Regions from separate parts of the Streptomyces venetus genome, predicted to be linked through region 3. Evidence: riboswitches for the same ligand, from Rfam matches in the RefSeq annotation. Region 3 holds a riboswitch; each other region holds the start of a gene.
What was found. Region 3 has a riboswitch for cyclic di-AMP ahead of ABEA82_RS23325 (M23 family metallopeptidase). Riboswitches for the same ligand answer to the same signal wherever they lie in the genome.
Positions count from the first base shown of each region.

Region 1: it holds a riboswitch for cyclic di-AMP, as region 3 does, so the genes downstream of both, ABEA82_RS17520 (transglycosylase family protein) here and ABEA82_RS23325 (M23 family metallopeptidase) in region 3, are expected to answer to the same signal.
Region 2: it holds a riboswitch for cyclic di-AMP, as region 3 does, so the genes downstream of both, ABEA82_RS13670 (M23 family metallopeptidase) here and ABEA82_RS23325 (M23 family metallopeptidase) in region 3, are expected to answer to the same signal.

Region 1 is NZ_BAABET010000005.1:92,720-102,633, reverse strand. It holds gene ABEA82_RS17545 (serine/threonine-protein kinase) at 38-1,534, shown strand; gene ABEA82_RS17540 (SurA N-terminal domain-containing protein) at 1,677-2,318, shown strand; gene ABEA82_RS17535 (nucleoside triphosphate pyrophosphohydrolase) at 2,385-3,413, shown strand; gene ABEA82_RS17530 (cytochrome P450 family protein) at 3,466-4,761, shown strand; gene ABEA82_RS17525 (LysM peptidoglycan-binding domain-containing protein) at 4,886-5,845, shown strand; cyclic di-AMP (ydaO/yuaA leader) riboswitch at 6,074-6,240, shown strand; gene ABEA82_RS17520 (transglycosylase family protein) at 6,245-6,940, shown strand; gene eno (phosphopyruvate hydratase) at 7,220-8,509, shown strand; gene ABEA82_RS17510 (FtsB family cell division protein) at 8,629-9,105, shown strand; gene ABEA82_RS17505 (DUF501 domain-containing protein) at 9,153-9,683, shown strand; gene ABEA82_RS17500 (Ppx/GppA phosphatase family protein) at 9,680-9,914, shown strand, end outside.
Region 2 is NZ_BAABET010000003.1:818,758-828,671, reverse strand. It holds gene ABEA82_RS13695 (NsdA family TPR-like regulatory protein) at 1-525, shown strand, start outside; gene lhgO (L-2-hydroxyglutarate oxidase) at 665-1,870, shown strand; gene trmB (tRNA (guanosine(46)-N7)-methyltransferase TrmB) at 2,035-2,892, shown strand; gene ABEA82_RS13680 (PrsW family intramembrane metalloprotease) at 2,951-4,255, shown strand; gene ABEA82_RS13675 (aldo/keto reductase) at 4,289-5,233, opposite strand; gene ABEA82_RS13670 (M23 family metallopeptidase) at 5,404-6,435, opposite strand; cyclic di-AMP (ydaO/yuaA leader) riboswitch at 6,447-6,603, opposite strand; tRNA gene ABEA82_RS13665 (tRNA-Met) at 6,893-6,966, opposite strand; gene ABEA82_RS13660 (dihydrofolate reductase family protein) at 7,022-8,152, opposite strand; gene ABEA82_RS13655 (MarR family winged helix-turn-helix transcriptional regulator) at 8,278-8,793, shown strand; gene ABEA82_RS13650 (GTP cyclohydrolase II) at 8,932-9,573, shown strand; gene ABEA82_RS13645 (MarR family winged helix-turn-helix transcriptional regulator) at 9,674-9,914, shown strand, end outside.
Region 3 is NZ_BAABET010000007.1:110,218-120,131, reverse strand. It holds gene ABEA82_RS23340 (bifunctional acetate--CoA ligase family protein/GNAT family N-acetyltransferase) at 1-2,711, opposite strand, end outside; gene ABEA82_RS23335 (HPr family phosphocarrier protein) at 2,889-3,170, shown strand; gene ABEA82_RS23330 (GntR family transcriptional regulator) at 3,318-4,013, opposite strand; gene ABEA82_RS23325 (M23 family metallopeptidase) at 4,202-4,987, opposite strand; cyclic di-AMP (ydaO/yuaA leader) riboswitch at 5,000-5,163, opposite strand; gene ABEA82_RS23320 (M16 family metallopeptidase) at 5,354-6,742, opposite strand; gene ABEA82_RS23315 (M16 family metallopeptidase) at 6,739-8,118, opposite strand; gene ABEA82_RS23310 (DNA gyrase/topoisomerase IV subunit A) at 8,378-9,914, shown strand, end outside.

The DNA.
Region 1 (9,914 bases), on a different contig from region 3:
CGCGGCGGCAGGACGTGTCGTCGCCGGCCGTTACGAGCTGTCCACGCTGCTCGGGCAGGGCGGCATGGGACAGGTCTGGACGGCGTACGACCAGCGGCTGGACCGGCGTGTGGCGGTGAAGCTGCTGCGCCCCGACAAGGTGGCCGGCCAGGACGCGGAGGAACTGCGCCGCCGCTTCGTGCGCGAGTGCCGCGTGACCGCGCAGGTCGACCACCCCGGCCTGGTGACGGTGCACGACGCGGGCAGTGAGGGCGAGGAACTGTTCCTCGTCATGCAGTACATAGACGGCGCCGACCTCGCCGGTCATCTCGCCGAGCGCACCCCGTACCCCTGGCAGTGGGCGGTCTCGGTCGCGGCACAACTGTGCGCCGTGCTGAGCGCCGTGCACGCCGTGCCGATCGTCCACCGCGACCTCAAGCCGCGCAACGTGATGGTGAAGCAGGACGGCACGGTCACCGTCCTCGACCTGGGCATCGCCTCCGTCATGGACACGGACACCACGCGCCTCACCCACACCGGCACCCCGATCGGCTCACCCGCCTACATGGCCCCGGAGCAGGCGATGGGCGGTGCGGTCGGCCCGTACACCGACCTGTACGCACTGGGCGTGGTCCTGCACGAACTGCTCAGCGGCGACGTGCCGTTCTCCGGCTCCACGGCACTCGGCGTCCTGCACCGGCACCTGTACGAACCGCCGCTGCCGGTACGCCGCATCCGCCCCGAAGTCCCCGAGGCGCTGGAGTCCCTCGTCCTGCGCCTGCTCGCCAAGGACCCGCAGCACCGGCCCGCCTCCGCGCAGGAGGTGTACGAACAGCTGGAGCCGCTGCTGCCCGCGCGCGGTGCCCCCACCGGGGCGGCCCTCGACCCCACTCGCCCGTTCCTGCGCCCGCACGCCCCCTGGCCCTACCGTGCGCGCACCCCCGCGCCCCAGCCCGCGCCCGCCGCACCCGTCATCGAGACAGCGGGGAACACGGACATCGCCCACGCCGTCGACGAGGCCAAACGGCTCCTCGGCGAGGGCCGCATCACCCAGGCCGTCGACATCCTCGGCGCGATCCTGCCCGCCGCGGCGGAACAGCACGGCGAGCACTCCCCGGTCGTGCGCACCCTGCGCAAGCAGTACGCGGCCACGCTCCTGGACGACGGCCAGTACCGGCGCGCCCTGCCCGAGCTGCGCCGCCTCGCCGAGGAACGCGCGGCCGAGGCCGGCCAGGCCGACCCGCAGGCCCTGCGGTTCCGTTACGAGGTCGCCCAGTGCCTGGAACAGCTGGGCGAACCGGCCGCCGCGCTCGCCGAGTACCGGGCGGTGCTGCCGTACTACGAGAACCAGTACGTCGCCGCCGGCGGGCCCGAGCTCGCCCATGACGTCCGCCGCCGGATCGGGCACCTCCTGCTCGCGCTCGGTGACCGCGGCGCCGCCCACGACACCCTGGCCCGGCTGCTGCACGACGTGGAGCGCACCCACGGCACCGGCCACCCGCTGGGCGCGGAGCTCCGCCGGACGCTGCAGTGGCTGGGGCAGGTCCGCGGCTGACCGCCGCCCCGGGAGAGGCGCGGCGGTGCCGGAAGTCCTGGTGAATCGTTGGTCGAATGGGTTGGCCAGAGCCTGCCCACTGCCTACCATCGATCACCGCAAGACTTTGTGCACCGTCGCACAATCTCCTCGGGAGGTTCCCTTGCACCGCCGCACCGCGCTCGTCCTCACCGCCGCGATCGCCGCCGCGGCGCCCCTGCTCACCGCCTGCGGAAACGACGCCCATCCCGGCGCGGCGGCCGTGGTCGGCGGCAAGCGGATCACCGTCTCCCAGCTGGAGGAGCGGGTCGGCGAGGTACGCGCAGCCCAGCGGGCGGCCGTGCAGAACGACGCCCAGTACCAGCAGGCCATCGCCAGAACCGGCACCCTCACCCGCGACACCCTGCACACCATGGTCCTCGACCGGGTGCTGCACCGCGCGGCCGAGAACGCCGGTGTGACGGTCACCCGCAGGGAGATGCAGGAGATGCGCTCCGGCCTGGAGGAGCAGGCGGGCGGCGCCAAGGCGCTGGAGACGACCTGGCTCCAGCAGTACGGCATCCCGCCGCAGCGCCTCGAGGAGAACCTCCGCCTCCAGCTGGAGGCCCAGAAACTCGCCGAGAAACTCGGCACCGACACCAGCCGCCCCGAGTTCTGGAAGGCCCTGTCCGAGGCCTCCGAGGACCTGAACGTCGACCTCAACCCGCGCTACGGCACCTGGAACGTCCAGAAGAGCAGCCGCGCCGACGCCAAGACACCGTGGGTCCGGGACGTGACGGCGGCCCAGACGCAGCAGAGCATGTAGCGGTACGACCGCGGGGGCCTGTGGATAACTTCCGGCGCTGTCGGCGGCGTGGGTTAGTTTCGAACCGTGAACGCCAACAGCCCCGAAGCCACCCCGGGCCCCGCCCAGGCCCCTGGCCCCGACCAGGCGACCGACTCCGCCCCGGGCCGCATCGTCCTGCTCACCACCAGCCACCGCGTCGCCCCCGGCCTGCTGTCCTGGCCCGCCTGGCAGGCCCTGCACGCGGCCGACCGGGTGCTGTGCGCGGACGGCGCCCATCCGCAGCTGCCCTACCTGCGCGAGGCCGGCATAGCGGTGGACGAGGCGTCCCCGACCGCCGAGGAACTGGTCGGCGCCTGCGCCGGGGGCCGCACGGTGGTCGTGGTGGCGACGGGCGAGGGCGAGCCCGCCCTGACGGACGGCCTGGCCCGCCTCGCCGGCGGCGGACGCGTCGCCATGCCCGAGCTGGAACTGCTCCCCGCCTCCTACGACCTGCCCGGCGCCCGCCTCCTCGACCTCGTCCAGGTCATGGACCGCATCCGCGCCGAGTGCCCGTGGTCGTCCCAGCAGACCCACAAGGGCCTCGCCAAGTACGGCATCGAGGAGGCGTACGAACTCGTCGAGGCGATCGAGGAGGGCGACCGCGACGAGCTGCGCGAGGAGCTCGGTGACGTCCTCCTCCAGGTCGTCTTCCACGCCCGGATCGCGGAGGAGGGCCGCCCGGAGGACGGGGAGGACGCCTTCTCCATCGACGACGTGGCCGCCGGCATCGTCGCCAAGCTGATCCACCGCCACCCGCACGTCTTCGGTGACGCGACGGCCACCACGCCCGAGGAGGTCAAGGCGCACTGGCTGCGCACCAAGGCGGTCGAGAAGCAGCGCACCTCGGTCACCGAGGGCATCCCCCTGGGCCAGCCCGGCCTGGCGCTCGCCGCCAAGCTGGCGTCCCGCGCCCGCACCGCGCACCTGGACATACCGCTCCCGCCCGTCGAGGGCATCGGCTACGAGCTGCTGGCCCTGGCGGTCCGCGCGGAGTCGGAGGGCGTGGACCCGGAGGCGGCCCTGAGGGCGGCGGCCCGCGCGTACCGGGACGCCATACGGGAGGCCGAGGGCTGAGCAGGCCCCGGGGCGGGCAGGGGGCCCGCGGCACGCCGGATACCGTCGAGGAGTGACCGACCAGCCCCAGCCCAGCACTCCCGCCGCTCCCGACCTCTTCACCTGGGAGTTCGCGAGCGACCCCTACCCCGCCTACGCCTGGCTCCGCGAGCACAGCCCCGTCCACAGGACGCGGCTTCCCAGCGGTGTGGAGGCCTGGCTGGTCACGCGGTACGCCGACGCCAAGCAGACCCTCGCCGACCACCGTCTCTCCAAGAACCCGGCGCACCACGCCGAGCCCGCGCACGCCAAGGGCAAGACCGGAATCCCCGGCGAGCGCAAGGCCGAGCTGATGACGCATCTGCTGAACATCGACCCGCCGGACCACACCCGGCTGCGGCGGCTGGTGTCCAAGGCGTTCACACCCCGCCGGGTCGCCGAGTTCGCGCCACGGGTGCAGGAGCTGACCGACCGTCTCATCGACGGGTTCGCGCAGAAGGGGTCCGCCGACCTCATCCACGAGTTCGCGTTTCCGCTCCCCATCTACGCCATCTGCGACCTGCTCGGCGTCCCTCGCGAGGACCAGGACGACTTCCGCGACTGGGCGGGCATGATGATCCGTCACCAGGGCGGGCCCCGGGGCGGGGTGGCGCGGTCCGTGAAGAAGATGCGCGGCTACCTCGCCGATCTGATCCACCGCAAGCGGGAGGCGCTGCCCGCGGAACCCGCCCCGGGCGAGGACCTCATCTCCGGGCTCATCCGCGCCTCCGACCACGGTGAGCACCTCACCGAGAACGAGGCCGCGGCCATGGCCTTCATCCTGCTGTTCGCCGGTTTCGAGACGACCGTCAACCTCATCGGCAACGGCACCTACGCCCTGCTCACCCACCCCGAGCAGCGCGAGCGGCTCCAGCGGTCCCTGGCCGCCCACGACACCGCGCTCCTGGAGACCGGCGTCGAGGAACTGCTGCGCTACGACGGTCCCGTCGAGCTCGCCACCTGGCGCTTCGCCACCGAGCCGCTCACCATCGGCGGGCAGCGCATCGCGGCAGGCGACCCGGTCCTCGTGGTCCTTGCCGCCGCCGACCGGGACCCGGAGCGGTTCACGGACCCGGATGTGCTCGATCTCTCCCGCCGCGACAACCAGCACCTCGGCTACGGCCACGGCATCCACTACTGCCTCGGCGCCCCGCTCGCCCGGCTGGAGGGCCAGACCGCGCTCGCCACCCTCCTCACCCGCCTCCCCGACCTGCGGCTCGCGGTGGATCCGGCCGAGCTGAGATGGCGCGGCGGCCTCATCATGCGCGGGCTGCGCACGCTGCCGGTGGAGTTCGCGCCGGCCAAGAGTGACGAAACATCAGCACTGTGATCTTCACGTGATCTACGCGGCATGAACTTGTGACAAGTGATCGTCTGCCGATACGTTCACCCATCAGCGCGCCAGGGTCACCTGCGCCGCGCCGGTCACTGCTTCCCTCGCGAAAGGTCTCCGTATGCTCTCCGGGAACGGTCGGCACCGTCGCCCCCGCCAGGCTCCGGCTCTCCTCCTCGCGGCCGGAGTGACCGGCTCCGCCATCGCGATCCCGCTCCTCGGAGCCTCCGGCGCCAGCGCGGCCGACGGCACGACCTGGGACCGGGTCGCGGACTGTGAGACCGGCGGCGCCTGGAGCCAGAACAGCGGCAACGGCTACTACGGCGGCCTCGCGATCTCCCAGGAGGACTGGGAGAACAACGGTGGCCTCGACTACGCGGCGAGCGCCGACCTGGCCAGCCGCTCCCAGCAGATAGCCGTGGCCGAGAGAATCCTCGCCGACCAGGGAGTCGGCGCCTGGCGTACCTGCGGGCTGCTCTCCGGCCTGGAGCAGGGCAAGGGATCGGACTCCTCCGACTCCTCCTCCGACTCCTCCGGTTCGACGGACTCGCCCGGTCTGCTCGACTCGCTCGGTTCCTCCCCCTCCGACGACCCCTCCTCTTCCCCGTCGTCGTCGCCCGACACGTCGTCGGACTCGAAGGACGAGACCGGCAAGTCCGGCAATTCGGGTGAATCCGGGGAGTCGTCGCAGAAGCAGCAGCCCGGCAGCTCTCCGTCGGCCACCCCCGAGCGTGACACGTCCGACTCCAAGCAGGGCGGCGACTCCTCGGCGCCGGCCGACACGGGCTCCGGCAGGCACCGCGGCCCCAGCGCCGACGAAACCTCGACGTCCGACAGCGGCCGTGCGGACGAGTCCACGGGCCGTCACGCCTCGCGCGGCGCCGAGAGTTCCCGTGACGCCTCCGAAGGCGCCTACATCGTGGGTGTCGGCGACAGCCTCTGGTCCATCGCCGACTCCCTTGACATCAGCGGCGGATGGCACGAGCTCTACGACGGCAACAAGAAGGCCGTCGGCGACGACCCGAACCTCATCCGTCCCGGTGAGAAGCTCGCGGTGGAGGGCGAAGCGGACGAGAAGTAGCTGTTCGGGCAGTGCGGAAACGGGGGCGGAAGTCACCCCGTAACCCCACGAGTTCGCGTCATGGTTCGCGGCGAATGTCCCGTTTGGGGTCCGTGAGAGATAGATCTCAGAAGCCTTGATCGTCTTTGAAATTCCGCGGATCCCGTGCCTAACGTCGTGACCGCTCGTCACCACGAGCCCCGGCTGCCGCAACGCCGAATCCTGCCAGCGGCCGTACGGGAACAGTCGTCGCGTCAAGCGCCGTAGGCAGGAGCGGGGGACCCAAGGTAGGTGCCCGACCGGCCACTTGTGCCGGAAGGGCTAGGGGTGAAGCCGTGTCCCGGGAGGGGCGCGGCCGGGCAACTCAACCGGCCCGAACCCGACAGCTCACCTCGCAGGCGTCGGTGAGGGGATCTCTCCATGCTGTTTTCCAGCAAGGGCAAGCACCGCCGTCCGTCCAAGGCCAGCCGTGCCATCGCCGTCGCCGGTGTCACCGGCGCCGCCGTCGCCGCCCCGCTGATGGCGACCGGCACCGCCTCCGCCGCCACCACCTCCGAGTGGGACACCGTCGCCCAGTGCGAGTCCGGCGGCAACTGGTCCATCAACACCGGCAACGGCTACTACGGCGGTCTGCAGTTCTCCGCCTCCACCTGGTCCGCGTACGGCGGCACCCAGTACGCCTCGACCGCCGACCAGGCCAGCAAGGACCAGCAGATCCAGGTCGCCGAGAAGGTCCTGGCGAGCCAGGGCAAGGGCGCCTGGCCGGTCTGCGGCAAGGGCCTGTCGGGCGCCTCCACCGGCGGCGGCTCCTCGAGCGACTCCGGCAGCTCCTCGCAGCAGAGCCAGCAGCAGAGCACCGAGTCCCGCGAGACCCAGCAGCAGCCGGCCTCCCGCTCCGACGAGCGCCCGGCCGCCAAGAAGACCGTCACCACCCCGACCGGCAAGAAGGTCAAGAAGGGTGACGGCGAGTACAAGGTCGTCAAGGGCGACACCCTCAGCTCCATCGCCGAGGAGAAGAAGGTCCAGGGCGGCTGGGAGAAGCTCTACCAGCTGAACAAGGACATCATCGACGACGCCAACCTCATCTACACGGGCCAGCAGCTGCACCTGAAGTAAGCAGCGGCCCCCGCCCACCTCGGGCGGCCCCCGTCCCCACGGGCTCCCCGCCCCGGTGCGTCCTCCCCCGTACGCGCCGGGGCGGGGTTTTTTCCGCCGGCCTTTGCGCCCCGGCTTTGTTCCGTTCGGAAACAATTTACTCTCGGTTCTGTCCATGGGGTGGGCGACCCGGTGGCCGATCGCCGCGAGCCGGTTAGGCTCATGTCGCGAGCCACCGGCCCGCACCTCGCTGGGCCCGAGCGGCCCGCGTAACCGCGTCACATCAAGAAGGAGATGCTCGTGCCGTCCATCGACGTCGTCGTAGCCCGGGAAATCCTGGACTCCCGAGGCAACCCCACGGTCGAGGTCGAGGTCGGCCTCGACGACGGCAGCACCGGTCGTGCCGCCGTCCCGTCCGGCGCCTCCACGGGCGCCTTCGAGGCCATCGAGCTCCGCGACGGCGACTCGAACCGCTACCTCGGCAAGGGTGTGGAGAAGGCCGTCCTCGCGGTCATCGAGCAGATCGGCCCGGAGCTCGTCGGTTACGACGCCACCGAGCAGCGCCTGATCGACCAGGCGATGTTCGACCTGGACGCCACCGACAACAAGGGCTCCCTCGGCGCCAACGCCATCCTCGGCGTCTCCCTCGCCGTCGCCCACGCCGCCTCCGAGGCCAGCGACCTGCCGCTCTTCCGCTACCTGGGCGGTCCGAACGCGCACCTGCTGCCGGTGCCGATGATGAACATCCTGAACGGCGGCTCGCACGCCGACTCCAACGTGGACATCCAGGAGTTCATGATCGCCCCGATCGGCGCGGAGTCGTTCTCCGAGGCCCTGCGCTGGGGCGCCGAGGTCTACCACACGCTGAAGAAGGTCCTGAAGAGCAAGGGCCTGGCCACCGGCCTCGGCGACGAGGGCGGCTTCGCCCCGAACCTCGGCTCCAACCGCGAGGCCCTCGACCTCATCCTCGAGGCGATCAACGAAGCCGGCTACACCCCCGGCGAGCAGATCGCCCTCGCCCTCGACGTGGCCGCGTCCGAGTTCTACAAGGACGGCTCCTACACCTTCGAGGGCAAGACCCGCTCCGCCGCCGAGATGACCGAGTACTACGCCGAGCTCGTCGACGCGTACCCGCTCGTCTCCATCGAGGACCCGCTGTTCGAGGACGACTGGGAGGGCTGGAAGACCATCACCGACAAGCTCGGTGACAAGGTCCAGCTCGTCGGCGACGACCTGTTCGTCACCAACCCCGAGCGCCTCGCCCGCGGCATCGAGGAGAACGCCGCGAACGCGCTCCTGGTCAAGGTCAACCAGATCGGTTCGCTCACCGAGACCCTGGACGCCGTCGAGCTGGCCCAGCGCAACGGCTTCAAGTGCATGATGTCCCACCGCTCCGGCGAGACCGAGGACGTCACCATCGCCGACCTGGCCGTCGCCACCAACTGCGGCCAGATCAAGACCGGCGCCCCGGCCCGCTCCGAGCGTGTCGCCAAGTACAACCAGCTGCTGCGCATCGAGGAGATCCTCGACGACGCCGCGGTGTACGCCGGGCGCAGCGCGTTCCCGCGGTTCCGCTCCGCCGGCCAGTAGGCACGGCGAGGGCTGAGGCACGGCCCCGCGAGGAAGCGTCGTACGTACGTCCCCGTACTCGGTCCCGTACCGTGTGCGGGGACGTACGCGCATCGGACGTGAGCGGGAGGCGGGCAGACATGGCCGTGAAGGACCGGGACCGGTTCTCCACCGCGACCAGGATCCGGCTGCTCGGAGAGCAGACCGCGGCCCGGGTCTACCGCTCCCAGACCCGGCGCCAGGCCCGCCGCTCCCGGCTGACCGGCCGGGCCGCGCTGCTCGCCCTGGTGATGTGCTCGCTGATCGTGGCGCTCGCCTACCCGATGCGCGAGTACGTCTCGCAGGGCGCCGAGATCGACGACCTCCAGAAGGAACAGCAGCAGGCGCGGCAGCGCGTCGAACGGCTGCGCGACCAGAAGGCGCGCTGGCAGGACGACGCGTATGCCGAGCAGCAGATCCGGCAGCGGTTGCACTACGTGATGCCGGGGGAGACGGGATTCATCGTCGTCGACCCGCACGCGGCGAAGCAGTCGCGCACCGACCTCGGGGCGGCCGACCGCCCCTGGTACCTCAACGTCTGGGACGGCGTCGACAAGTCCGACGCCTCCGGTCAGTGACCTGAACCCCCAGCCGGCGATCAGAGAAAGACAGTCAGAACACAGTCATGGAAACGCCCCCGCCGACCACCCCGCGCACCGAGCCCACCGACGCGGACGTCGAGGCCTTCAAGCAGCAGCTCGGTCGGCCCCCGCGCGGTCTGCGCGCGATCGCGCACCGGTGCCCGTGCGGGCAGCCCGACGTCGTCGAGACGGCACCGCGGCTGCCGGACGGCACGCCGTTCCCCACGCTGTACTACCTGACGTGCCCGCGCGCCGCCTCGGCGATCGGCACGCTGGAGGCGAACGGCGTGATGAAGGAGATGACCGAACGGCTGGCCGCGGACCCGGAGCTGGCGGCGGCCTACCGGGCGGCCCACGAGGACTACGTCCGGCGCCGCGACGAGATCGAGGAGCTGAAGAACTTCCCCAGCGCGGGCGGCATGCCGGACCGGGTGAAGTGCCTGCACGTGCTGGTGGCGCACTCGCTGGCCGCGGGCCCCGGGGTGAACCCCCTCGGGGACGAGGCGATCGCGATGCTGCCGGAGTGGTGGCGCAAGGGCCCGTGTGTGACGGCCGTCGAGGAGGACGCCAAGTGACCCGTGTCGCCGCCGTGGACTGCGGTACGAACTCGATCCGCCTGCTGGTCGCGGACGCCGACCCGGCCACCGGTGAGCTGGTCGACCTGGACCGCCGGATGACGATCGTGCGGCTCGGGCAGGGCGTCGACCGCACCGGCCGGCTCGCTCCCGAGGCGTTGCAGCGGACCTTCGCGGCGTGCCGCGAGTACGCCGGGATCATCAAGGAGCACGGGGCGGAGCGGCTGCGGT
Region 2 (9,914 bases), on a different contig from region 3:
GAACGCAACCGCGGTCTGGCCACGGCCCGGACCATGAGCTTCTTCCGCCTCGTCGAGGCACGCGCCCACGCGCGCGCGGGTGACGCCCAGGCGGCCGGCGGTGCCCTGAAGGCGGCCGAGAGCTGGCTGGAGCGGGCCCGCTCCGGCGACAACGACCCGAGCTGGCTCGGCTTCTACTCCTACGACCGCTTCTGCGCCGACGCGGCCGAGTGCTACCGCGACCTCAAGGCGCCCCGCCAGGTCCGCCGCTTCACCGAGCAGGCGCTGTCGAAACCGACGGAGGAGTTCGTCCGCTCGCACGGGCTGCGGCTGGTCGTCTCGGCGGTCGCCGAACTGGAGTCGGGGAATTTGGACGCGGCGTGCGAGCAGGGGGTGCGGGCGGTGGAGGTCGCCGGGCGGATCTCCTCCGCCCGGACGACGGAGTACGTCAAGGATCTTCTCCACCGGCTGGAGCCGTACGGCGACGAACCTCGGGTGGTGGAGCTGCGTGAGCGTGCCCGGCCCCTGCTGATGGCGCCCGCGTGAGCCGTCTGCCCGGGTTGTGTGATCTTGCGGCTGCGGTCGGCCGTTGTTGATCGCGCGGTTCCCCGCGCCCCTTGCGGCGTCGCTCAGCTCGGCGTTTGAACGTGCTGTCAGTGGTGCAGTGCACTATCGGTAGCGGGAGGTGGTGCTGGTGCGGGCCGTGTACGACTGTGACGTACTGGTGATCGGCGGTGGGATCGTCGGGCTGTCGACGGCCTATGCGATCACACGCGCCGCACCGGGCACACGTGTCACCGTCCTGGAGAAGGAACCAGGCCCGGCCCGGCACCAGACCGGCCGCAACAGCGGCGTCATCCACAGCGGCATCTACTACCGTCCCGGCTCCCTCAAGGCGCGCTACGCGGTGCGGGGTGCTGCCGAGATGGTCAAGTTCTGTGCCGAGTACGGCATCCCGCACGCCGTCACCGGCAAGCTGATCGTCGCGACCGACCGCTCCGAGCTGCCCCGGCTGCACGCGCTCGTGCAGCGCGGCCGGGAGAACGGCATCCCGGTGCGCGAACTGCGCGCCTCCCAGATCATGGAGTACGAGCCGGAGGTGCGGGGCCTGGCGGCGATACACGTCGGCACGACCGGCATCTGCGACTTCGTCGCGGTCGCCCGGCAGCTCGCCCGCGGCTCGGGGGCGGAGATCCGCTACGGCACGCGGGTCGTCCGCATCGACCGCCGGCCCGAGCGGGGGGTCGCCGTGCTCACGGCGTCCGGCGACGTCGTGCGCGGCCGGGTGCTGGTGAACTGCGCGGGCCTCTACTGCGACGAGATCGCCCGGCTGACCGGGGACGACCCGGACGTGCGGATCGTGCCGTTCCGCGGCGAGTACTACGAACTGGCCCGGCCGGAGCTCGTGCGGGGGCTGGTGTATCCCGTGCCCGACCCGGCGTTCCCGTTCCTCGGGGTGCATCTCACACGCGGCATCGACGGGGGTGTGCACGTCGGCCCCAACGCGGTACCGGCGCTGGCCCGCGAGGGGTACGGGTGGGGCACGGTCCGGTGGCGGGAGCTGGGGGCCACGCTGAGCTGGCCCGGCTCCTGGCGGATCGCCCGCCGGCACTGGCGGTACGGGGCGGGGGAGATGCGGCGGTCGCTGTCCAAGGGGGCGTTCGCGGAGGCGGTGCGGAGATTGTTGCCCGGGGTGTCGGAGGGGGATCTGGTGCCTACGGCGGCGGGGGTGCGGGCGCAGGCGGTGCTGCGGGACGGGACGCTGGTGGATGACTTTCTGATACGTGAGGGGGATCGGGCGGTGCATGTGCTGAACGCGCCGTCTCCTGCGGCTACGGCTTCTTTGCCGATCGGCAGGGAGGTGGCTCGGCGGGTGTTGCAGGTGCTGTGAGTGTGTGGGGTGCTCGGCGTTGGTGCTGGGGGCGAGGCGTTGCGCAGCTCGGCGTGACGAGGTGCCGCTGCGCCCACCCGTGCCGCCCCTAGCGGCACGACTGCCCGCAGCTCGGGCGGCACGACTGCCCGCAGCTGGGCGGGCCCCGTAAAATCAGGGGCACTGTGTCTGACTCCGTTAACTGTTCCGCAAGCACCCAGTCCACCCCCGGCGGCGAGTACCCGCGGCACGCGCCCGGTGTGTCCGTCCGGCATACCCGGGCCAAGGGAGAGCCGCGCTTTCCCGATGGGCCGAAGGCCGACCCGGCCGGGTCGCACTTCGAGCGGCGGATCCGGAGTTTTCAGCCGCGGCGGAGCCGGGTGACCGCCGGGCAGGCCGACGCGCTCCAGCGGCTCTGGCCCAAGTGGGGCCTCGACATCGACGGCGGCCGGACCCTGGACCTCGCCGAGCTGTTCGGCAACGACAACCCCGTCGTCCTGGAGATCGGCTTCGGCATGGGCGAGGCCACCGCCCAGATGGCCGCCGCCGACCCCGGCACCAACATCCTCGCCGTCGACGTCCACACCCCCGGCCAGGGCAATCTGCTCAATCTCGCCGACAAAAACGGCCTGTCCAACATCCGGGTCGGCAACGGTGACGCGATCATCCTGCTCCGCGAGATGCTCCTTCCGGACTCCCTCGACGGCCTCCGCGTCTACTTCCCCGACCCCTGGCCCAAGAAGCGGCACCACAAGCGCAGGCTCATCCAGCCCGAGTTCCTGAGCCTCGCCGCCACCCGCATCAGGCCGGGCGGGATCGTGCACTGCGCCACCGACTGGGAACCGTACGCCGAGCAGATGCTCGAGGTGCTCACGGCACACCCCGACTTCGAGAACACGCAGGCGGACGGCGGTTTCGCGCCGCGTCCCGACTTCCGACCCCTGACCCGTTTCGAGGGCCAGGGACTGGACAAGGGACATGTCGTGAACGACCTCCTCTTCCGTCGCGTACAGCACGTGGAGCAACCCCCCGTCGGCGCCTGACCGCATCCGCACCTCCTCCGCCTGCGGACAGCGCCCATCCGTCGTTAGGGTCGAAGCCGTGGCCACCAGCCCCCCACTCCCGTCGCACCCCGGCGGCCCCCTGCGGCACGCCCACTGGTGGCAGCGCACCTGGGTCCGCTACGCCGCGCTGACGACGCTCCTCGCGATCTCCGGCCTCGTGATCCTCGCCCTGGTCCGCGAGGAGACCGGCACGGAGGGGTTCCTGGTGGGGCTCGGGCTGGCCACGCTCCCGGTCCCGCTGCTCATCGCCACGTTCCGGTGGCTGGACCGGGTCGAACCGGGCCCGTGGCGGAACCTGTTGTTCTGCTTCGCCTGGGGCGCCTGCGCGGCGGCGCTGATAGCGATCGTCGCCAACAGCTTCGCGACGAGATGGATAGCGACGGCGACCGCGGACCCGTCCAGCGCCGACACCCTCGGCGCGACCGTGATAGCCCCGGTGGTGGAGGAGACGGCCAAGGCGGCGGCCGTCCTGTTGGTCTTCCTCTTCCGGCGCCGCGACTTCACCGGCATCGTCGACGGGGTCGTGCTGGCCGGTGTGACCGCGACCGGCTTCGCGTTCACGGAGAACATCCTCTACCTGGGCATGGCCTTCGGCACCGACCAGCTCACCGGCCACAGCGGCATCGCCTCCGTCACGGCGGCGACCTTCTTCGTGCGCGTCATCATGTCGCCCTTCGCGCACCCGCTCTTCACCGTGCTGACCGGCATCGGCTTCGGCATCGCCGCGCTCACGGCGGACGGCCGGCCCGTCCGCCGGGTCGCCTTCCCGCTCTCCGGGCTGCTGCTCGCGATGGGCATGCACGCGATGTGGAACGGCTCGTCCTCGTTCGGTGAGTACGGGTTCTTCGCCGTGTACGCGGCGTTCATGGTGCCCATCTTCGGGCTGCTGACCTGGCTGGTGGTCTGGACACGGCAGCGGGAGCTGCGGACCGTGCAGACGGAACTGCCCGCGTACGCCGTGGCCGGGTGGCTGTCCCCGGCGGAGCCGTACGCGCTCGGCTCGATGCGGGCCCGGCGGATCGCCCGCCAGTACGCCCGCCGCCACGCGGGCAGGGCGGCGGCACGGGCGGTGGCGCAGTACGAGGGGTACGCGACGTCCCTGGCGTTCCTCCGGCACCGGGGCCGCAAGGGCCGGACCGGTGGTGCCGACTTCGTCGTCCGGGAACGGGAACTGCTCGACGAGCTGTGGCGGCGCCGGGAGGCCGCCCGCCCCGCGCTGGACCACGCGGCGCGGCTCACGGCCCCTCCGGTCCCGGTGGCGGCACCGCCCTGGCCGGTGTACGGGGCGTACGGGTACAGCCATCCGACGCCGTACCCCGCGTACAACCCGTACCGCTCGTAGCCGGAAAGGCACCGAGCCCGGCCCGGGGCGTTCTCAGGCGGAAGCCTCCGTGAGCCGTCCCACCTCCGCGTCCGTCAGGGTCAGCCGCCCGACCTCCAGCAGCGCGGGCAGCTGCTCCACCGTCCGCGCCGAGGCGATCGGCGCGGCCACCGTGGGCTGGGCGGCGAGCCAGGCCAGGGCGACCGTGGCGACGGGGGCGTCATGGGCCGCGGCGATCTCGTCGAGGGCGTCGAGGACCCGGAGGCCCCGCTCGGTCTCCAGGTGCTTGGCGGCACCGCCCGCCCGCGCGCTCTCGACGGTCGTACCGGGCCGGTACTTGCCCGTGAGGAAGCCGGACGCGAGCGCGTAGTAGGGGACGGCCGCGAGGCCCGCCTGCTCGGCCAGGTCCTGGAGCTCGCCCTCGTAGGTGTCGCGGGAGACCAGGTTGTAGTGGGGCTGGAGGGCCACGTACCGGGCGAGGCGCTCACGGTCGGAGAACTCCAGGGACGCCCGCAGCCGCTCCGCGGAGATGTTGGAGGCCGCGATGTGCCGCACCTTGCCGGCCTTCACCAGTTCGTCGAGCGCGCCGATGATCTCCTCGACCGGCACGTCGGGCCGGTCGAAGTGGGTGTAGTAGAGGTCGATGTAGTCGGTCCGCAGGCGCCGCAGGGAAGCGTCGGCGGCGGCCTTGATGTTGGCGGCGGACAGGCCCTGGAACTCGGGGTGCTGGCCGACCTTGGTGGCGACGACGACGTCGGAGCGGTTGCCGCGCGCCTCGAGCCACTTGCCGAGTATGGTCTCGGACTCGCCGCCCTGGTTGCCGTCGACCCACGCCGAGTAGACGTCGGCGGTGTCGACGAAATTGCCGCCGGCGGCGGTGTACGCGTCGAGGACGGCGAAGGACCGGTCCTCGCCGGCGGTCCAGCCGAAGACGTTGCCGCCGAGGGCGAGCGGGAAGACCTCGAGGTCGGAGGAGCCGAGCTTGCGAAGAGAAGTCATGCTCCACGTCAACGACCGTACGAGAGCGGCTCATTCCGCGTCGGATGCGAAAACCGCGTGAACGCAGTCCCGCGATCGTGAACAACCGAAAACCGGCAGCCCTGACGTCGGGGGGTCGTCATCAGGACCGCCGGTGCTTCAACTGGCGTGCGCTGCTCGGGGGGTGAGGCTCAGGGAGTGAGGCCCTTGCCCCGCAGCCACGCCATCGGGTCGATGCCGCTGGAGGAACCACCGGAGTGGACCTCGAGGTGCAGGTGGGCGCCGGTGACGTTGCCGGTGGCGCCGACGCGGCCGATGACGTCGCCCGTGCTGACCTTCTGCCCGACGCTGACGCCGATGGAGGACTGGTGCGCGTACCAGATCTCCGTGCCGTCATCGAGGGTCAGGACCGTCTTGTAGCCGTAGGAGCCGTTCCAGCCGGCCTCGGTGATGGTGCCGCTGTGCACCGCCTTGATCGGGGTACCCGTGGGCGCGGCGAAGTCCAGACCCGTGTGGTAGCCGGAGGACCAGTAGGCGCCGGCCTGACCGAAGGTGGAGGTGAGGGTGTACGAGGAGGTCGGCAGCGTGAACTGCTTGGCGAGGGCGGCGAGCCGCTCGGCCTCGGCCTTCTTCCGGGCCTCCTCCTCCGCCTTCTTCTTGGCTTCGGCGGCCTTGGCCTTGGCTTCCTGCTCCGCCTTGGCGGCGGCTTCCGCGGCCGCCTTCTCGGCGGCCTTCGCGGCGTCCTGTGCGGCCTTGGTCTCGATCTGCTCCTGCTGGCGCTCGACCTGGGCCATGATCCGGGCGCGCAGCGCCTCGCCGGCGCCGGAGCCGCCCTGGTCGGTCTCGGCGGACGCCGTGGCGAGGTCGCTGAGCGGGGTGGCGGAACCTTCGGGGGTGTCGTCGTCCGAGATGAGGGAACCCACCGAGGGCAGGTCCGGCACGGAGATCGACACCGGCGGCTTGCCGGTCTGGGCGCTGGCGATGCCGCCCGCGCCCACGGCGGCTATGACGCCGACGCCGAGGACGGTGGAGCTGCGGGCGAGTCCTCCGCCGCGCTGCTTGGTGACGCGATGCCGGCCACGGACGGGACGGATGGACTCCGCGGTGGGGTTCCACTCCTGGAACGGGCCCTCGTCGGTGCGGTGACCGCCGAAGCCGAAGGTCTCGGTGTCGCGCTGGTGGGGCGCGGGCGGGGCCGCGGGGGCAGGCCGGTTGGACGCCACGTGGGCGTACTCCTTTCCTTCCTTCTCGCCTACCGGGTTAGCTGACGGGTTCGGAGCAGGAAGGTCTCCTACGCGCGTATACCAACCGTGCTTCCACGGCGATATCCGCCCGATTCACCCCAAGTGGTGGTTCCCCGGTTCCCTTTCGGGATTCGGCGCGTGCGCACGGAGCCGCCTTCTGTGACGGCTGGGACGACCGCGCTGCGTTATCGAACGTTAATAGACGCGCGGTGGGTATTCCAGCGATTCCGCTTGATCATTAACCTTTTTCGCGCGGACTTACCTGCCACGACCAGCTCAAATCGGACGAGTTGGCCGCTCCGCAAGTGATTCACGGGTTTTGACGACGCGTCAGCTGGGCAGCGGAGCGGGGCGGTTCACTCACTGCCCGTGACGATGAAGGCCCGACATGCACCGAGGGCCGGAACCCTTTCGGATTCCGGCCCTCGGCCTTCAGTAGCGGGGACAGGATTTGAACCTGCGACCTCTGGGTTATGAGCCCAGCGAGCTACCGAGCTGCTCCACCCCGCGTCGTTGTGTCTCCAGTGTACGCCATCCGCGGGACCGCTCGCGCACACCCGCCGGTTCAGCTCAGCAGGTGGCGGTTCGGAGCCTTCGCCTGCCCCTCGTACTCAGGCAGGACGACGACCTCCGCTCCCCCGGCCGCCAGGACGCCGCTGCCGTCGGCCCCCGCCACGAAGGTGTCCGGCTCGCGCCAGGCCGTGACGACCCGCCGCACGCCCGCGTCGAGGATCAGCCGGGCGCAGGGTGCGGGGCGGGAGGCGCGGCGGGCGCAGGGCTCCAGGCTGCTGTAGACCGTCGCGCCGGTGAGCCTCGGGTCGGCCGGGTCGGTCTTCGCCAGGGCCGCCTCCTCCGCGTGCACGACCGCGTCGCCGCCCTCGCGGGAGTGGCCGCGGGCCAGTTCCGTACCGTCGGCCGCGACCACCACCGCGCCGACGCTGAACGCCGTGTCCGACGGCGGACACTGCGCGGCCAGTTCGCAGGCGAGGGCGAGCCAGCGGTGGTCGGCGGCGGTGGGGAGGGAGCCGGTGCCCGGGGCGGTCGGCTCGTAGCGCATGAGGACCACGTCCTCGATCCGCCGGGTCTCCAGCAGCCGGAGCCGGCCGGGCGGGTAGCCGCCGGGCCCGAAGAGGCGGGGGGCGTCGGGGTCGCCCACGAAGAGCGGGGCGAGGACCAGCTGGAGTTCGTCGGCGAGGCCCTGGGTGAGCAGTTGGGTGTGGATCAGACCGCCGCCCTCGACCATGAGCCGGCGCACCCCGCGTACGTCGTGCAGGTGGGTGAGGAGGCGCCGCCAGTCGAGGCCGGCGCCGAGCGGGACGACGTCCGCGGCGAGGCCGCGGGCCCGGGCGCGTTCGGCGCCCTCGTCGGTGGTGTAGAGGACCTTCTCGCCGCCGGTGTGCCAGAACCGCGCCTCCGGGTCGAGGTCGCCGGTGCCGCTGACGGTGACCTTCAGCGGGTATTCCGGCAGGCCGGCGGCCGTGCGGGCGGCACGCCGCACGGGTGAGTTGACCAGCAGCCGCGGGTTGTCGGCACGGATGGTCCCCGCGCCGACCAGGATCGCGTCGACGGAGGCCCGGACCTCGTCGACCCGGTCGAAGTCGGCCGGGCTGGACAGGAGCAGGCGTTCGGGGCCGGTGTCGTCCAGGTAGCCGTCGAGGGAGACGGCGGCGGACAGCAGGACGTACGGGTGGGGCATCGACGCGCTCCTCGGCGGCTCGGGTCACGGAGGCGGGGCTGGGCTCGACCGGACTGGAGTGGAGTGGACTGACTGGGCCGGACGGCGGGCTTGGTTCAAGTTTGAAACAAACCTACACTGGTGGCATGACGAATCGCTGGCTCACCCCCGAGGAGCAACGCGCCTGGCGCGCGTACATCGCCGCCTCGCTGCTCCTGGAGGACGCGATCGACCGGCAGCTCCAGCAGGACGCCGGCATGCCCCACCTGTACTACTCCATCCTGTCCGTCCTGTCCGAGTCCCCGGAACGGCGGCTGCGCATGACCGACCTCGCCGAGCGGCTGAAGATCACGCGCAGCCGGCTGACGTACGCGGTGACGCGGCTGGAGAAGGACGGCATGCTGCGGCGCGAGGCCTGCCGGTACGACAAGCGGGGGAGCATCGCGGCCCTGACCGACGAGGGGTTCGCCGTGCTGGAGCGCGCCGCGCCCGGGCATGTCGAGACCGTGCGGAGTTTCCTGTTCGACCGGCTCAGCGAGGAGCAGGTGGGGCAGCTGGAGGAGATCTCCTCGGCGATCGCACAGGGGCTCCAGGAGGACGGGGCGCGTCCGGCGTCGGACGACGTGCCGTGGCGGCGGAGGTCGTCGACGTCCTGTTCGTGAGGCACGTCACAAGACCCTGACGGTCATTGCTTCAAATTTTAAGCAAGAGTAGGGTTCCGATCACGGATCTGCTTCAAATCTGAAGCAGTCCGGCAGACGGCTGTGCAGCCGAACAGGAACGGAACCCGGAGGCCCCGCATGCCCGACACCCCCACCGTCGTCGCCACCCCGCGCTCCCGTGTCCGGGTCCCGCTGCGCTTCCAGGACGGTTACGAGGCCGACGCCGAACTCGTCACCTTCCACGGTCTGGCCGACGGCCAGGAGCACGTGGCCGTCGTCCTGGGCGAGCCCGGCCCGGTTCCGCTGGTGCGGCTGCACTCCGAGTGCCTGACCGGGGACGTGTTCGGCTCGGCCCGTTGCGACTGCGGGCCGCAGCTGCGCGAGGCCGTCGAGCGCATAGCCGACCGCGGCGGCGTGCTCCTCTACCTCCGCCAGGAGGGCCGGGGCATCGGCCTCTACAACAAGCTCGACGCGTACGCCCTCCAGGACGAGGGCCTCGACACGTACGAGGCGAACGCGGCCCTGGGGCTGCCCGAGGACGCCCGCGACTACACGGCGGCGGCCCAGATGCTGCGGGCCCTGGGCATCGGCGAACTGGACCTGCTCTCCAACAACCCCGACAAGGCGGACCAGTTGCGCGCCCTGGGCGTCGACGTCCGCGACCGGATCCCCACGGGTGTCTTCACCACCGCGCACAACGTCCGCTATCTGCGCGCGAAAGTCCTCCAGACGCAGCACACGCTGCCGCTCGCCGCGCTGACGGAGCTGAGCGCCGGCTAGCACCTCCCGGCCGCTGCCGGACGGCGAACGGAACTGCTTGCCCCTCGGCTCATCGGGTACAGCCTTTGAAAGAGGGCGACCTCAGCAGTACCCGGAGCTTATGGAAAGTGACCGTTTCGTGACCGAACTCGGCGGCCCCGGTGACCACCGGGCGAGGAGACCGGGCGACGGCCCGGAGGCCGTCGCGTCACAGATCGCCGATGCGGTGGACAGCCTGGCGACCCTCTGGTCGGTCGCCGCCCAGGACGCGTCCCTGCGTCTTTCCCTGCACCAGCTGCGCGCACTGCGCACGTTGGAGGCGGCGCCAGGCCTGAACCTCACGACCCTGGCCGACCGGCTGG
Region 3 (9,914 bases):
GTGATCGCGACGACCTCGGGGTGGTCGTCGACCAGCCGGGACACCCGCAGCAGCAGCTCTTCCAGGGCGCGGGTGTCGGCGGGTGCGGAGCCGCGCCAGCCGAACAGCAGGGGTGCCGTGCGGATCGACCGCACCAAGGAGGTCGCCTCCTTGTCGGTGACCGGGATCAGCCGGTGGGCCGTGTCCCCGAGCAGCTGGGAGGCGGCACCGGCGAGGCCGAAGGAGAGCACGGCCCCGGCCGCCGGGTCGATCACGGCCCGCACGACGACGTCCACCCCGCGCGGCGCCATCCGCTGTACCACCGGACGCAGCTCCTCCGGCGCGCCGAACTGCTCCGTCAACTCGGCGTAGGCCCGTCGCAGTTGGTCCTCGTCCAGCAGGTCAAGACGCACGCCGCCCAGGTCGGCGCGGTGCCGCAGGTGCGGGGCGGTGGCCTTGAGGGCCACGGGGTAGCCGAGGCCGCGCGCGGCCTCGGCCGCGGCGTCGGGGCTCGGGGCGGGCAGGGCGCGGTGGACGTGGATGCCGTAGTGGCCGAGCAGGTCGCAGGTCTCTTCCGTGCCGAGCGTGAACCCCTTCCCGCGCGCGAGGAGCCCGTCGATCAGCGTGGCGGTGCCCTTCTCGTCGATGTCCTCGTACTCGGGCACCCTGCCGGGGTCCGCGGCGTCGCGCCGCCACTGCGCGTAGGCCACGGCCTGGCCGAGGGCGCGAACGGCCCGTTCGGCGGCGGGGTAGGCCGGGATGAGACGGGCGCCCTCGGGGGGTTCTCCGGCAGGCGTCGGATCGGGCGCGACCAGGGGGGCATGGGGGCTGCTCTGCGGCGGATCGTCCGCCACGGCCTGTGGTGCCGTGCTCGCCGCCGCCGACAGGGCCTCCGCCAGACCGCCGAGCTCCACGTGGACGACCAGGACCGGTTTGGCCGGAGCCGCGGCCGCGGCCGAACGCAGCGCCTCGGCGAGGGCCGCGTCCGCGACCGAGCCCTCCCCCACCGCCGGTATGGCGGTGACGACCACCGCGTCGCAGGAGTCGTCGGCCAGGGCCCGTGACAGGGCCGCGTGGAAGTCCGCCGCCGAAGCCTCCGTGGTCAGGTCGAGCGGGGGGTGGGGCCGCAGCCCCTCGGCGAGGCACGCGTCGTACGTGAGCAGGCCGAGCGACTCGGAGTTGCCGAGGATCGCCACCCGGGGTCCGGCGGGCAGGGGCTGGCGGGCGAGCAGCAGGCCCGCGTCCACCAGGTCGGTGATGGTGTCGACCCGGATGACACCGGCCTGCCGCAGCAGCGCCGAGACGGTGGCGTGCGGCAGCCGGGTCGCCCGTACGGCATGCCCCTGGGGAGCCGCTGCGTGTCGTGCTCCCTGGACCACGACCAGCGGTTTCGCCGCGGCCGTCCGGCGGGCGAGCCGGGTGAACTTGCGGGGGTTGCCGATGGATTCCAGGTACATGAGGACGACGTCGGTGTCGGGGTCCTCGTACCAGTACTGGAGGAGGTCGTTGCCGGAGACGTCGGCGCGGTTGCCGGAGGAGACGAAGGTGGAGACGCCGGTCACGCCCGTGACGCCGCCGCCGCGCCGGTGCAGCCGGGACAGCAGGGCGATCCCGATCGCGCCGGACTGGGCGAACAGGCCGATCCGGCCCGGCCGGGGCGTCTCGGGGGCGAGGGAGGCGTTGAGCCGGACCCGCGGGGAGGTGTTGATGATGCCGAAGGCGTTCGGCCCGATGATCCGCATGCCGTACGTGCGCGCCTGCCGCACGAGGGCGCGCTGGCGTTCGCGTCCCTCGGGCCCGCTGTCGGCGTATCCGGCGGAGACCACGACGAGGCCCTGCACGCCGTGTTCACCGCACTCGGTCACGATCTCGGGGACGTGCTCGGCGGGCACGGCGACGACCGCGAGGTCGACAGGGCCGTCGATGTCGCGCACCGAGCGGTGCGCGGGCACTCCGTCGAGGTCCTTCTGCTCTTCGGGCAGGGCCTTGTTCACCGCGTAGAGGCGGCCGCGGTACCCGGCGTCGCGGATGTTGCCGAGGACGCTGCGGCCCACGCCGCCCGGGGTGCGCCCGGCGCCGACGACGGCGACCGAGCCGGGCGCCAGCAGCCGCTGCACGGAGCGCGCCTCGGCGCGTTGTTCGCGCGCGTACTGCACGGCGAGGGAGCGGTCGGTGGGTTCGAGGTCGAACTCCAGCCGGACGACACCGTCCTCGAAGCTGCGTTTCTGGGTGTACCCCGCGTCCGTGAACACCTTGATCATCTTGGTGTTGGCGGGCAGCACCTCGGCGGCGAAGCGGCGGATACCGCGCTCCCGGGCGACGGCGCCGATGTGTTCGAGGAGGGCGGAGGCGACGCCGCGCCCCTGGTGGGCGTCCTGGACCAGGAAGGCGACCTCGGCCTCGTCGGCGGGTGCGGAAGCGGGTGTTCCGTCGGCGCCGATCCGGTCGTAGCGTACGGTGGCGATGAACTCGCCGCCGACTGTGGCCGCGAGTCCCACCCGGTCCACAAAGTCGTGGTGCGTGAAGCGGTGGACGTCCTTGGCGGACAGGCGAGGGTACGGCGCGAAGAAGCGGTAGTACTTCGACTCGTCGGAGACCTGCTCGTAGAAGCTGACCAGGCGCTCGGCGTCATCAACGGTGATGGGCCGGATGCGCGCGGTACCACCGTCGCGCAGCACCACGTCGGCTTCCCAGTGGGCGGGATACTCGTGCCGGTCCGGCGAGGTCTGCATGGGCCCCAGAGTACGGCTAGCGTCCGACAGTGGACGCGAGGCAGTCTGTGGAGGGCGTCAGTCGGGTCGAGGCCGCGACCCGACGGCACCCCGGGGCGGTCCCAGGACCGCTCCGGCACAGCTTCACGATATGGGAAACTGGTCTAGACAACCCTGAAAACCGAAGGGCAGCAACACATGGCTGAGCGCCGCGTCAACGTCGGCTGGGCCGAGGGCCTCCACGCCCGCCCCGCTTCCATCTTCGTCCGAGCCGCCACGGCCGCAGGCGTCCCGGTGACGATCGCCAAGGCAGACGGCAAGCCCGTCAACGCGGCCTCCATGCTGGCCGTCCTCGGCCTCGGCGCCCAGGGCGGCGAGGAGATCGTCCTCGCCTCCGACGCCGAGGGCGCCGACGCCGCCCTGGACCGGCTCGCCAAGCTGGTCTCCGAGGGTCTCGAGGAGCTTCCCGAGACCGTCTGAGTTTTCTTTCGCGCCTGACCCGGCGCACTCCGAAGGGCCCCTCCGATTTCATCGGGCGGGCCCTTCGCCTTTTCCCCGGATTTCCTGCCCGCGGGCAGCAGAAATAATCCCCCGCGAAATGCTCGCTCTTTGTATACGGCTTCCGTGTTAATGCCGCGGGCTCGCCGTGTTTACGGGATGTTGCGAGTTCCTCACACGCTCGGCACGCTCCCCGGCGGAGCCGAAACGCAGGCGGTGCGCGGCCGTCGCGCGCTCGGTGTGCAGCGCCGTGACCGCCCGCGCGCGCTCACTGTCCCCGCGCGCCACCGCGTCCACGATCGCGCCGTGTTCGGTCCAGGACTCCACGGGACCGGCCGGCGCCTCCACCGCGTACATCCAGGCGATCTTGTGGCGGAGCTGGGTGAGCGTCGAGGTCAGCGCGGGGCTGCCGGAGGCCTGCGCGAGCGTCTCGTGGAACCAGCCGCCAAGCGAGCGCAGGTCGTCGCTGTTGCCCCGGCGGGCGCGTTCCTGGCCCAGCCGGACCAGCCCGCGCAGGACCTTCAGATGGGCCTCGGTACGGCGCTGGGCGGCGCGGGCGGCGCCGAGCGGCTCCAGCAGCGTGCGCATCTCCAGCAGGTCGGCGGCCTCCTGCTCGGTGGGTTCGGCGACACAGGCGCCCGCGTGCCGCCGGGTCACCACGAAACCTTCGGCCTCCAGGGTCCGCAAGGCCTCCCGGACGGGGACGCGCGAGACGCCGTAGCGGCGCGCGAGGAGTTCCTCGGTCAGCCGGCTGCCGCGCTCGTAGACACCCGCGACGATGTCGTCCCGGATGGCCGTGCACACCGAGTGCGCGGGAATACGCATGACCGACCTCCGCTTAATCCCCGTGAAACGCCGACGAGCGACGTGTGTTCCGTGACTCTATTGCAATCAGCGGGAATTTCCGACGGCGATCCGGAATCCATGGATATTTTTTGGACAGCCGGCCGTCAAAAACGCCGAAAGCCCCGGCTCGGGGAGCCGGGGCTTCGGTAAGCGGAGGGGTGCGCCGCCTAGACGTTCACGCCGTGCGAGCGGAGGTAGGCGACGGGGTCCATGTCCGAGCCGTACTCGGGGCTCGTCCGGGCCTCGAAGTGCAGATGCGGGCCGGTGACGTTGCCGGTCGCGCCGGAGAGGGCGATCTGCTGGCCGGGGGTGACCTTCTGGCCGACCGAGACGCCGATGGACGACAGGTGGCCGTACTGGGTGTACGTGCCGTCGTTCATCTTGATCACGATCTGGTTGCCGTAGGAGCCGCCCCAGCCCGCCTCGACGACCTCGCCCATGCCGACCGCGTGGACGGAGGTGCCGCTGGCGGCGTGGAAGTCGACGCCGGTGTGGCTGCCGGAGGACCACAGGCCGCTGCTGGCCTGGTAGCCGGTGGAGACGTACGAGCCGGAGATCGGGGGCACGAAGGAGTTGAGGCGCTTGCGCTCGGCCTCACGGGCGGCGCGCTCCTTGGCCTCGCGGGCCTTCTCGGCGGCCGCCTTGGCCTTCTTGGCCGCTTCGGCGGCCCGCTCGCGCGCGGCCTCCTCGGCCTTCTGCTTGGCGGCGGCCTCTTCGGCGGCCTGCTTCTGAGCGGCGGCCTGGGCGTCGATCTGTGCGGCCACGGTGTCGCCGAGGGTGACGACCGGGGTGAGGCCGGTCTGCTCGGCGGCGGGCTCGGCCGCGAAGGCCGGAGCCGCCACGGTGCCGATGACGCCGGTGGTGGCGAGGGCCGCGACGCCCGCCGCGCGGGCCGTGCCGCGCTGAATCCTGCTGGGACGCCGGTGCTTCCCGGTGGCGCGCGTGAACGCCATGAAGTGGCTGATCCTTTCCTTCCCTCTCGCCTACCGGGTTAGCTGACGGGTTCGGAGCAGGAAGGTCTCCTACGGACCCCCTCGCTTGCGCGCGGGCGTCCGATTCACCCCAGGGACTGCGATGGGTCCCCGGCTCCCCTGGCTCGCGCCGTACGGGGACTCGGCGATGACTGTCCGGTGCCGCGGGTGCGGCGCACTGCCTGACGAACAGCCCGGATGACGCTAAGCGGCGCCACTTTCAATTCCCAAACGAATCCCAGCTTTTGTAGCGCATCCCACAGGGCAGACGGGCAACTCCCACCCCAATTCGGGCATAAGGGGGCCCTGGTGCCTTTGAAGACAACCAGGGCCCCTTCGCGCGTGCCGCTACTCGGCGGTTACGACGGAGACTTCGCCGATGCCGAGGGCCTCCACAGGGCCCTTGATCTGCGCCGCGTCACCGACGAGGACGGTCACCAGACGGTCCACCGGGAAGGCGCTGACGGCCGCCGCGGTGGCCTCCACGGTGCCGGTCGCGGCGAGCTGCCGGTACAGCGCGGCCTGGTAGTCGTCGGGCAGGTGCTGCTCGACCTGGTCCGCCAGCGTGCTCGCGACGGCCGCCGCCGTCTCGTACTTCAGCGGCGCCACGCCGACCAGGTTCTGCACGGCGACGTCCCGCTCGGCGTCGGTCAGCCCCTCGGCGGCCAGCGTGCGCAGCACCGTCCAGAGGTCCTCCAGGGCGGGCCCGGTGTTGGGCGTGTCCACGGAGCCGCTGATGGCGAGCATCGCGGCACCCGTGCCGTCCGGGGTGGACCGGAGGACCTGGGCGAACGCCCGCACGCCGTAGGTGTAGCCCTTCTCCTCGCGCAGGACGCGGTCCAGGCGGGAGGTGAGGGTGCCGCCGAGGCAGTACGTGCCGAGCACCTGGGCGGGCCACACGCGGTCGTGCCGGTCCGCGCCGATCCGGCCGATCAGCAGCTGCGTCTGGACGGCGCCCGGGCGGTCCACGATGACGACCCGGCCCGTGTCGTCGGCGGTCACCGGCGGCACCGGCCGCGGCTCGGCCGAGGAGCCGGTCCAGGCGCCCAGCGTGTCGCCCAGCAGGGCGTCGAGGTCGATGCCGGTGAGGTCGCCGACGACCACGGCGGTGGCCGTGGCGGGGCGGACGTGCTTCTCGTAGAAGCCGCGGACCGCCGCGGAGTCGATCGCGGCGACCGTCTCCTCGGTGCCCTGCCGGGGCCGTGACATCCGCGAGCCGGCCGGGAACAGCTCCTTGGAGAGTTCCTTGGCGGCGCGGCGGGAGGGGTTGGCCAGCTCGTGCGGGATCTCGTCGAGGCGGTTGCGGACCAGCCGCTCGACCTCGCTGTCCGCGAACGCGGGCGCCCTGAGGGCGTCGGCGACGAGGGCGAGTCCCTTGGCGAGCCGCGACGCCGGCACCTCCAGGCTGAGCCGGACACCGGGGTGGTCGGCGTGCGCGTCGAGGGTGGCGCCGGCGCGCTCCAGCTCGGCGGCGAACTCCTCGGCGGAGTGCTTGTCGGTGCCCTCGGAGAAGGCCCGCGCCATGATCGTGGCCACGCCGTCGAGGCCGGCCGGCTCCGCGTCCAGGGGCGCGTCCAGCAGCACCTCCACGGCGACGACCTGCTGGCCGGGGCGGTGGCAGCGCAGCACTGTCAGGCCGTTGTCGAGCGTGCCGCGCTCGGGGGCGGGGAAGGCCCACGGCCGGGCCTCGCCCTCCCGCGGCTGGGGGTGGAAGTCCATCGTGGCGAGCTCGGTCACTTGGCCGCCTCCTCGTTCTCGTTCGTGACCGCGGCTGCGGTGTCCTCGGTGGTGTCGGCGTCCTCGGTGGTGTCGGCGTCGGCGACGGGCTCGTAGACGAGCACCGCGCGGTTGTCGGGCCGCAGGCGGGCCTTGGCCACCTCCTGGACCTCCTCCGCCGTCACCTCCAGCACCCGCTGCACGGCGGTCAGGGCGAGCTGCGGGTCGCCGAACAGCACGGCGTACCGGCACAGTTCGTCGGCACGGCCCGCGACGGTGCCGAGCCGGTCCAGCCACTCGCGCTCCAACTGGGCCTGGGCCCGCTCCATCTCCTCGGCCGTGGGACCCTCCTCGGCGAACCGGGCGAGCTCCTCGTCGATGGCGGTCTCGATCACCGGCACCTCGACGTCACCGGACGTCTTCACGTCCAGCCACCCCAGGGAGGGCGCCCCGGCGAGCCGCAGCAGGCCGAAGCCGGCCGCGACCGCCGTACGGTCCCGCCGCACGAGACGGTTGTACAGGCGGGAGGACTCCCCGCCGCCGAGGACCGTGAGGGCCAGGTCGGCCGCGTCGCACTCTCGCGTGCCGTCGTGCGGCAGCCGGTAGGCGGCCATCAGGGCGCGCGCCGGGACCTCCTCCTCGACGACCTCGCGCAGCTGCTCGCCGATGGTCTCCGGCAGCGAGCCGTCCCGCGGCGGGTGCTTGCCGTCGTGGCCCGGGATGGAGCCGAAGTACTTCTCGATCCAGGCCAGGGTCTGCTCCGGGTCGATGTCGCCGACCACGGAGAGCACGGCGTTGTTCGGCGCGTAGTAGGTGCGGAAGAACGCGCGCGCGTCCTCCAGGGTCGCCGCGTCCAGGTCGGCCATCGAACCGATCGGGGTGTGGTGGTACGGGTGGCCCTCCGGGTAGGCGAGGGCGGTCAGCTTCTCGAAGGCGGTGCCGTACGGAACGTTGTCGTAGCGCTGCCGGCGCTCGTTCTTGACGACGTCGCGCTGGTTCTCCATCGACTCTTCGTCCAGGGCGGTCAGCAGGGAGCCCATGCGGTCGGCCTCCAGCCAGAGGGCGAGCTCCAGCTGGTGGGCGGGCATGGTCTCGAAGTAGTTGGTCCGCTCGAAGCTGGTGGTGCCGTTCAGCGAACCGCCCGCGCCCTGGACGAGCTCGAAATGGCCGTTGCCCTTCACCTGCGCGGAACCCTGGAACATCAAGTGCTCGAAAAGGTGAGCCAGGCCGGTACGCCCCTTGACTTCGTGGCGCGAGCCGACGTCGTACCAGAGGCACACCGCCGCGACCGGGGTCAGGTGGTCCTCGGAGAGCACCACGCGCAGGCCGTTGGCCAGGCGGTGCTCGGTCGCTGTCAGGCCCCCGGTGCCTGCCTGGGCTGTGGCCGTGTGACCCATGGGCATGTACGTCCCTTCGATCGCGGCGCGGTCTTCACAACCGCGGATTTCTGCCGGTCCTGCCACTGTATGCAAGCGCGTGAGGCGCCGGTGAAGTTCCCGGGGGGCGTACGCGCAGAGCGAGACGGCGTGACCCGTCGTGCCGGGGCCGGGACGGCGCGGCAGGCGTCAGAGGACGGGTCCTGGTCCCGGTTGTCAGTGCGGCGGTCCACAATGGTCGGCGTCAGATCCGGATCGCAGAGGCAAGGAGCCGGCAGCGATGGCCCGCCGCAGCACGAAGACCCCGCCGCCCGACGACTCGTACGAGGAGAGGATCCTCGACATCGACGTCGTCGACGAGATGCAGGGCTCCTTCCTCGAGTACGCGTACTCGGTCATCTACTCCCGCGCCCTGCCGGACGCCCGCGACGGTCTCAAGCCCGTGCACCGCCGCATCGTCTACCAGATGAGCGAGATGGGCCTGCGCCCCGAGCGCGGGTACGTCAAGTGCGCCCGCGTCGTCGGCGAGGTCATGGGCAAGCTGCACCCGCACGGCGACGCGTCGATCTACGACGCCCTGGTGCGCATGGCCCAGCCCTTCTCGATGCGCGTCCCCCTGGTCGACGGGCACGGCAACTTCGGCTCCCTGGGCAACGACGACCCGCCCGCCGCCATGCGGTACACCGAGTGCCGGATGGCCGAGGCCACGAGCCTGATGACGGACTCCATCGACGAGGACACCGTCGACTTCAACCCGAACTACGACGGCCAGGAGCAGGAACCGGTGGCGCTGCCCGCCGCCTTCCCGAACCTCCTGGTCAACGGCGCCTCGGGCATCGCGGTCGGTATGGCCACGAACATGCCGCCGCACAACCTGCGCGAGGTCATCGCCGCCGCCCGCCACCTGATCAGGCACCCGAACGCGGACCTCGACGCCCTGATGAAGCACGTCCCGGGCCCCGACCTGCCCACCGGCGGCCGCATCGTCGGCCTGTCCGGCATCCGGGACGCGTACGAGACGGGCCGCGGCACGTTCAAGATGCGCGCCACCGTGTCCGTGGAGCAGGTGACCGCCCGCCGCAAGGGCCTGGTGGTCACCGAGCTGCCCTTCGCGGTCGGCCCGGAGAAGGTGATCGCCAAGATCAAGGACCTGGTCGGTTCGAAGAAGATCCAGGGCATCGCCGACGTCAAGGACCTCACCGACCGCGCGCACGGCCTGCGCCTGGTCATCGAGATCAAGAACGGCTTCGTGCCGGAGGCGGTCCTGGAGCAGCTCTACAAGCTGACGGCGATGGAGGAGTCCTTCGGCATCAACAACGTGGCGCTGGTCGACGGCCAGCCGCTCACGCTGGGCCTGAAGGAACTGCTGGAGGTCTATCTCGACCACCGGTTCACCGTCGTGCGACGGCGTTCGGAGTTCCGCCGCGGCAAGAAGCGCGACCGGCTGCACCTGGTCGAGGGTCTGCTGACGGCCCTGCTGGACATCGACGAGGTCATTCGTCTCATCCGCTCCAGTGAGAACTCCGCACAGGCGAAGCAGCGCCTGATGGAGCAGTTCTCGCTGAGCGACGTCCAGACGCAGTACATCCTCGACACGCCGCTGCGCCGCCTCACCAAGTACGACCGCATCGAGCTGGAGACCGAGAAGGACCGGCTCAACGCGGAGATCGAGGAACTGACCCGGATCCTCGAGTCGGACGCGGAGCTGCGCAAGCTGGTCTCCTCGGAACTGGCCGCCGTCGCCAAGAAGTTCGGCACCGACCGGCGCACGGACCTGCTGGAGTCGGGCGGTGCCCCTGTGGCCACCGTGCCGCTCC